Regions from separate parts of the Arthrobacter sp. CDRTa11 genome, predicted to be linked through region 2. Evidence: predicted binding sites of a transcription regulator. Region 2 holds the regulator's gene; the other holds the start of a gene.
What was found. The regulator Rex, encoded in region 2, represses fermentation and respiration genes when NADH is low (regulators of the CRP and FNR family bind a similar motif). The targets are predictions, from matches to a motif close to CTTGTGAANNNNTTCACAAG.

Region 1 (3,469 bases), 930 kb from region 2:
CCAAGTTTTTGTCGTTGGAGATCGTGGCCAGGCCATCAACGATGCCGGCGCGGCGGGAACCAACGAAGTCGGTGGAGACCACCTCGGGGGAATCGATGTAGTCGATCTGCTTGCGCAGCTCCGAGTGCAGCGACATCTCCCGAAGGTAGTCGTTGATTTCGTCCTTGGTGGTGCCCTTTTCCAGGCTGAGGTTCAGGATCGCCAGGGAGACGTCCGGCGTGGGAACCCGGATGGAGCTGCCCGTGAGCTTGCCCAGGAGTTCGGGCAGGGCCTTGGCCACTGCTTTGGCGGCACCGGTCTCCGTGATGACCATGTTCAGGGCGGCGGAACGGCCGCGGCGGTCACCCTTGTGGAAGTTATCGATCAGGTTCTGGTCATTTGTGAAGGAGTGGACGGTCTCCACATGGCCGTGGATGACGCCGAACTTGTCGTTGATGGCCTTCAGGACCGGGGTGATGGCGTTGGTGGTGCAGGAGGCTGCGGAGACGATCGTGTCCGAGTCCTGGATGGTGCCGTGGTTGATGCCGTGAACGATGTTCTTCAGATCGCCCTTGCCCGGAGCCGTGAGGAGGACGCGGGCCACTCCCTTGCTCTGCAGGTGCTGGGACAGGCCCTCGGCGTCACGCCAGCGTCCCGTGTTGTCCACCACCAGGGCGTCCTTGATGCCGTAGGCCGTGTAATCGATCGTGGCAGGGTTGTCCGAGTAAATGACCTGTACCTGGACACCGTTGGCGGTAATGGTGTTGGCGTCCTCATCCACGCGGATGGTTCCTTCAAAGGAACCATGCACAGAGTCGCGGCGCAGCAGGCTGGCGCGCTTGGACAGGTCCTTGTCTGAACCGCGGCGGACCACGATGGCGCGCAGGCGCAGGCCGTGCCCGCCGCCTGCCTTTTCGATCAGGAGGCGTGCCAGCAGGCGGCCGATGCGGCCGAAACCGTACAGGACGACGTCGGTGCTGGTGCGGTCGTCGCCGCCGCGCTTGCCAACAATCTCCGCCAGCTCGGCGCGGAGGAATTCCTCCAGGGTGGCGCCATTGGCCTCTGCCTTGAACTTCTGGTTGAGGCGGGCGATGTCAATGGCAGCAGCGCCGAGCTCAAGCCCGGCGAGGGTGTTGAGCAGCGGCGCGGTTTCCTCCAGCAGCAGCTCATCCTTGCTCATGCGGCGGGCGAAGCGGTGCGCCTTAAGGATGTTCATGGTGGACTTGTTGATCAGGCTGCGGCCGTGGATGCTGGTCACCACGTTATTCTCTCGGTACAGCCGGCCGATCACCGGAATCATGGCCTCAGCGAGGGCCTCCCGGCCCATCCATGTATCAAGACAAGAATCTGACGTCTGGCTCACAGAACTACCTTCCTCGGTTCAGCCGCATACGTCCTCGTAGGCGGTTGTCGCCACCTGATGATGTCCAGGGGCACCGGCACCGGCGGGATTCGGTCCACCCCTGGTGCCTGGGTCGTGTGCAAAGAAAAACCGCCGGCTGCGAACGCAACTCCGGCGGAGAACTTCTACGTCCGTGTTCCATTCTAGATTGGCGCGGGCTGCTCTGAAGGGCTTGTGTCGCGTGAAATCTCTCACATGGGCCTCATCCAGGCATGGCCGGAGGTGGCCAGCGGCCCGTAAAAAGCGGGCCGTACAAGCAGCCCTAAGTGGGTGGGTGGATGGGCTGACCGATACGCCGGGTTCTGTGCTCCCGTGCCGTTACCAGCGCGGGAGTAGCGGCCATCCATCTACGAACGCCGTTGCCGGCGCCCTCCAGCGGCCTACCCGGGCACTCGGGCGAGCAGCCCTCGAACGTGCCCTGTATGGCCTTGCTCCGGGTGGGGTTTACCTAGCCTTCCCGGTCACCCGGGAAGCTGGTGGTCTCTTACACCACCGTTTCACCCTTACCTGCCCTTCCCCGCCCAAAGACGGGGAAGGGCAGGCGGTCTGTTCTCTGTGGCACTGGCCTGCGGGTTACCCCGAGTGGGCGTTACCCACCACCCTGCTCTGCGGAGCCCGGACGTTCCTCGAGCCACTTGCGTGACGCGCGGCCGCCTGGTCAACCCATCCGACATCCATTCTACGTTGCAACACCGAACCCACCGGACGCAGGGCCGGGCCGGAGACCGTGCCGTTCCTCCCCCGGGCCGCCGGTAAGATCGAACGGTGCTGATTCTGCTTCCCCCCTCTGAAGGCAAGACCCCTGCAGCAGCCGGATCCGCCGTCGACTGGCCTTCGCTGAGCTTTCCCGTGTTGAACACGTACCGGGCGAAAGTCTTGGAAGCACTGGGAACGGTCAGCGCGCACGAGGACGCGCTCACGCTGCTGGGCGTGGGTGCTTCGCTGAGGGACGACGTCGACCGTAACACCCGGCTGCACGCCGAACCGGCGGCTCCTGCGCACCAGATCTATTCCGGGGTCCTTTATGACGCCCTGGGTTACCGGAGCCTGACGCCGGTGCAGCGCCGCAAGGCGGATGAATCGGTCCTGGTGGTTTCCGCCCTCTGGGGAGCCATCCGTTTTGCTGACCGGGTGCCCGCTTACCGGCTGTCGATGGGAACGTCACTGCCCGACGTCGGACGCCTCGCCACTTTCTGGAAACCGCAGCTTGCAGAGGCCCTCAAGCCGCTGACTGCGGGGCATCTGTTGGTGGACTGCCGTTCCAGCACCTATGCCGCTGCCTGGACCCCGCCGCCGGCCCAGACCGTAGCGGTCAACGTCTTTACTGAGGTTAATGGCGTGCGGAAAGTGGTCAGCCACTTCGCGAAACATACCCGCGGCGAGCTCGCCCGGCACCTCCTGGCAAGGCGCGGCAACACACCGCAGAACCCGGCGCAGCTGCTGAACGCGGCAAAGGAGAAGTGGGAAGCCGAACTGGTGGAGGGTTCAGCCAGGAAACCGCACGCGCTGAACATCATCCTGCCCAACTAGGTCGCGCTAAGTGTCGTTTTGAGGGTTCAAAACGACACTTAGCGCTACTTAGTTGGGGGTGTGGGTCAGTTCCATTCGGCGGAGCGGACCAGGATGCAGCCGGAGTCGGGGCAGAAGACAATGTCATCCTCAGCCGCTGCCTTGATTTCCGCGAGGTCGCCGGGGCTCAGCTTCATCCCGGATGCCTCCGAGGTTCCGTGGAACAGGCGGGCCGCGCCCACGCCGCGTTTAGCCAGCGTCTTTTCATACACCGCAAGCATTCCAGCGTCCAGGCCGGCAGCAAACTCGGCACGCTTGCCGCGGAGAACGGCGGCTTCGGCTTCCAATTCGGCCAGTTCCTGGTCCAGTTCGGCCCGGATGGCGCCGAACGAGCCCTGGATGTTGTCCACGATCAGCTGCTGGGCCGCCTGCTTGGCGCGCAGGGAATCAAGGCGTTCCATCACTTCAAGTTCGAGGTCCTCGAGGTCGGAGCGCCGCTTGTTGAGCGAGACAAGGTCCTTCTGCAGGGCCACCAGGTCCTTGGACAGCCCGGTGCCGCTGTTGAGCCGGGCCTCGTCG
Region 2 (3,469 bases):
CCTTGTTCGCGAATCCTAACCGTCATGGTTCGGATTGGCGAACAAGCTTATGATCCGTGGGATAGGTCCTAAACCCGGGGGCCGCGGATGCGGGCGAAGCCTTTCCAGAGGCCGTAGACGGCGCCACCGGCGGTTGCAGCCTTCAGCCCCAGCGTGGCGGCCCGGCGGCCAGAACGGAAGTCGTAGACCGGCCAGTTGTTGTCACGGGCATGGCGCCTAAGCCTGGAATCCGGATTGATGGCCACGGGGTGGCCCACCAGGGTCAGCAGCGGGATGTCGTTGAAGGAATCGCTGTAGGCCCAGCACCGCTTGAGGTCCAGTCCTTCGATGTCGGCGATGCCCTGGACGGCCACTGCCTTTGCTGACCCGTGCAGGATATCGCCCACCAGCCGGCCGGTGTACATGCCGTCGGCGACCTCGCCCACAGTTCCGAGGGCGCCGGTCAGGCCAAGCCTGGTGGAGATGACGGTGGCTACCTCGATGGGCGTGGCGGTGACCAGCCACACGCGGCGTCCGACGCGGAGGTGCTGCTGTGCCAGGGCCTTGGCGCCGGGCCAGATCCTGGACGCAATCATTTCGTCATAGACCTCTTCGCCCAGGGCCTTGATGTCCTCCACCGTGATGCCGGCAGCGAGGGTGAGGGCGGAATCGCGGACCGCATGGACATCATCCATGTTCTCCCCGCGGGTGACGAACTTGAACTGCTGCCACGCGAATCCGGCAGCCTGTACGAACGTGAAAGCTCCGCGCTGGTGCATTTTTCGTGCCACGTGGAACAGGCTGGCACCCCTCATCAGGGTGTTGTCGACGTCGAAGAAGGCGGCCTCGCCGGTCTGCGGCATCGCGACCGGCTGGGTGACCACAGCGACGTACTTCTCCTCGGGCATGTGCATGAGTCTAGTCAATGCTCAGGGCCACTACCGTCCGCGCCGCCCTCGGCCGCGCTGTCGGAGTTAAAGGGCGATACGGTTAAACCATGGCCAAACCGGAGGTTGTCCTCATCACCAAAGCAGACTGTCACCTGTGCGCAGAAGCGCGCGACGCCGTCGGGCGGGTAACTGCGTCACTGGGACTTGAGTGGACCGAACAGCTGGTTGACGACTTGCCGGAGCTGCGCGAACGTTACGCCGAGGAAATTCCGGTGGTGCTGGTGGATGGCATCCAGCGTGACTTCTGGAAAATCGACGAGCTTAGGCTGGAGCGGGTCCTCCAGCGCGCCATGGCCGGGTAGGCAGGCGATCCCACGCAATGGCACAGCTTTGTTGGCACGCATGAGAGGGCTCTAGAGTGGAGTCACGACGCGACGCGATGGAGGGGAAAGTGACTTCACTGGATTCATCCCCTGCTGCTGTCCCCGCTGCCCCCGGCCTTCCGGGTGTGCCCGCGCTTCCAGATGTTCCGGGTGTTCCAGCCACTCCGGGTGTTCCCGGCGCCGTCCAGGGCGACCCAGCAGTCCAGGGCGACAAGGGCGCCACCGGAAAACAGATCCCGCCTGCTGCCGTAGCCCGGCTGACCCTGTACCTCCGCGCCCTGAACACGATGCTTGCAGAGGGTGTCGAAAGGGTTTCCTCGGAATCCCTGGCGGAAGCCTCAGGGGTGAGTTCGGCAACGCTCCGCAAGGATCTTTCGCACGTTGGCTCGTACGGCACCCGAGGTGTGGGGTACGAGGTGCAATACCTCAGCCGTCATATTGCCGCAGCCCTGGGACTCACCCACGACTGGAAAGTTGCCATTGTTGGTGCCGGTAACCTCGGCAAGGCCCTGGCGCGCTATGGCGGGTTCGAATCCCGGGGCTTTGATGTGGTGGCCATCTTTGACGCCGACCAGATGGTGGTGGGCAATGAGGTGGGCTGGCTGCGCGTCAGCGACGTCGCAGACCTTGAAGCAGTCCTGGAACGGACCGGCGCCAATATGGTGGTCCTGGCGCTGCCGGCAGCTGTTGCCCAGGCGGTCTGTGACCGGGTGGTGGCGGCGGGTGTACGCAGCATCCTGAGCTTCGCGCCCGTGATGCTACAGGTCCCCGACGGCGTCAACCTCCGGAAGGTGGACATGGCCACCGAACTTCAGATTCTCGCCTACCACGCACAACGGGCGCAGACCCCGGGCCAGACCGCCTAGTTTCCAGCGGCTGCGGGATCCACGCCCGTGGGAGTGGTCATGCTGTTTATCTGGGCCTCTGCCTGGGCGCGGGCCTGCTGAGGCTAGCGGCCGTAGGGGTTGCCCGGTGCGCCGTACGGATTGGCGAAAGGCTGCTGCTTGCGGAAGTAGGGAGCGGCTGCCGGAAGGTAGAGCAACACAATGGCTACGATTCCTGCCAGGGTTCCCAGGGTGCCGAAGCTCGGGGGGCCGAACACTCCGGCGACCGAAATGGCGGCCAAGACGGTACCCAGGATCCGGGCCCAGTTCTTACCCTTTCGGACGAAGAACGCCACCAGCGCATAGAGCCCGGCGCCGATGATGGCTATCACCACCAGGGTTCCGGCGATCACGCCCTTGATGTCTTCAAACGCAACTTCGCCCGCGGCGCCACCACTGGCCATGGCGTCCTCAAACTGGCGCCGCATTGTCGGATCGTCCAGCATGGCGAGGCCCATCAGCATGGAGATGACGTAGATAACGCCGGATGCAATCAGCAGCCAGAACGAAATATTGACCAGCTGGGGGACCCCGGAGGATCCTGAGCCCTGCGGCTGCTCGGAGGGGTACTGACCATAAGGCGACTGCCCGTAGGGCGACTGACCATACGGCTGCTGGCCATAGGGGGCCGGCGGGTTCTGGCCGTAAGCGGGTGGCTGTGAGGGGTTCTGCCCGTACTGCGGTGTAGCCGGGTTCTGGCCGTATTGCGGCGCGTTCTGCCCGTACTGCGGACTGTTGTCCCCGGATTGAGGGGAGTTTTGGCCGTACTGTGGGGCGTTCTGCCCGTATTGGGGGGCGTTCTGGCCATACTGCGGTGCGTTCTGCCCATACTGAGGGGCGTTGTCGCCGGACTGTGGCGACGGGTGACCAAACTGGGGCGCATTCTCGCCGTAACGCGGAGCCTGCGGCTGGCCGCCGGACTCAGGCTCGTTGGGAGTCGGAGGCGGGACAGGAGGAGTGCTCATGGACGGTCCTTTGCATGTCGAGTTGTTGACGGCTGCCGGGATCGGTTCACTGGCCCTACCCCAGCGTGGCTTAAGTCCACCGTACCCCCGGGCGGGCCCGCAGTGGGTCATTCCAGAGAGGTATTCCGCTGAACATGGTTTCGCACGGTGAGCAGGGGCTATGGGGGCAGGAGCGTTGGCGGGGGAGCGGACCGGCCGGGCGATCTTGTCCGCCGGAACTGAAGCCGCCACAAGAAAGGCCGCAGCCGGTGATCCGGGCTGCGGCCTTTGTAACGTGAACCCCACTGAGGGCGGTGTTAGCCCTTGAAGTGTTCCTGGGATTGGGGCAGCCACATCATGACCGCAGCGGCCACGGCAGCCGCGGAGCT

Region 1: a site for Rex is predicted at 1,560-1,579, ahead of F8G81_RS14505 (glyceraldehyde-3-phosphate dehydrogenase). Genes of this name have one in related genera too.

The regions. Positions count from the first base shown of each region.
Region 1 covers NZ_CP044532.1:3,223,216-3,226,684, forward strand. Annotated here, with positions in the region: gene F8G81_RS14505 (glyceraldehyde-3-phosphate dehydrogenase) at 1-1,306, opposite strand, end outside; RNA gene rnpB (RNase P RNA component class A) at 1,657-2,047, opposite strand; gene F8G81_RS14515 (YaaA family protein) at 2,147-2,911, shown strand; gene F8G81_RS14520 (zinc ribbon domain-containing protein) at 2,977-3,469, opposite strand, start outside.
Region 2 covers NZ_CP044532.1:4,155,167-4,158,635, reverse strand. Annotated here, with positions in the region: gene F8G81_RS18900 (HAD family hydrolase) at 69-887, opposite strand; gene F8G81_RS18895 (glutaredoxin family protein) at 977-1,231, shown strand; gene F8G81_RS18890 (redox-sensing transcriptional repressor Rex) at 1,321-2,118, shown strand; gene F8G81_RS18885 (hypothetical protein) at 2,202-3,101, opposite strand; gene F8G81_RS18880 (hypothetical protein) at 3,398-3,469, opposite strand, start outside.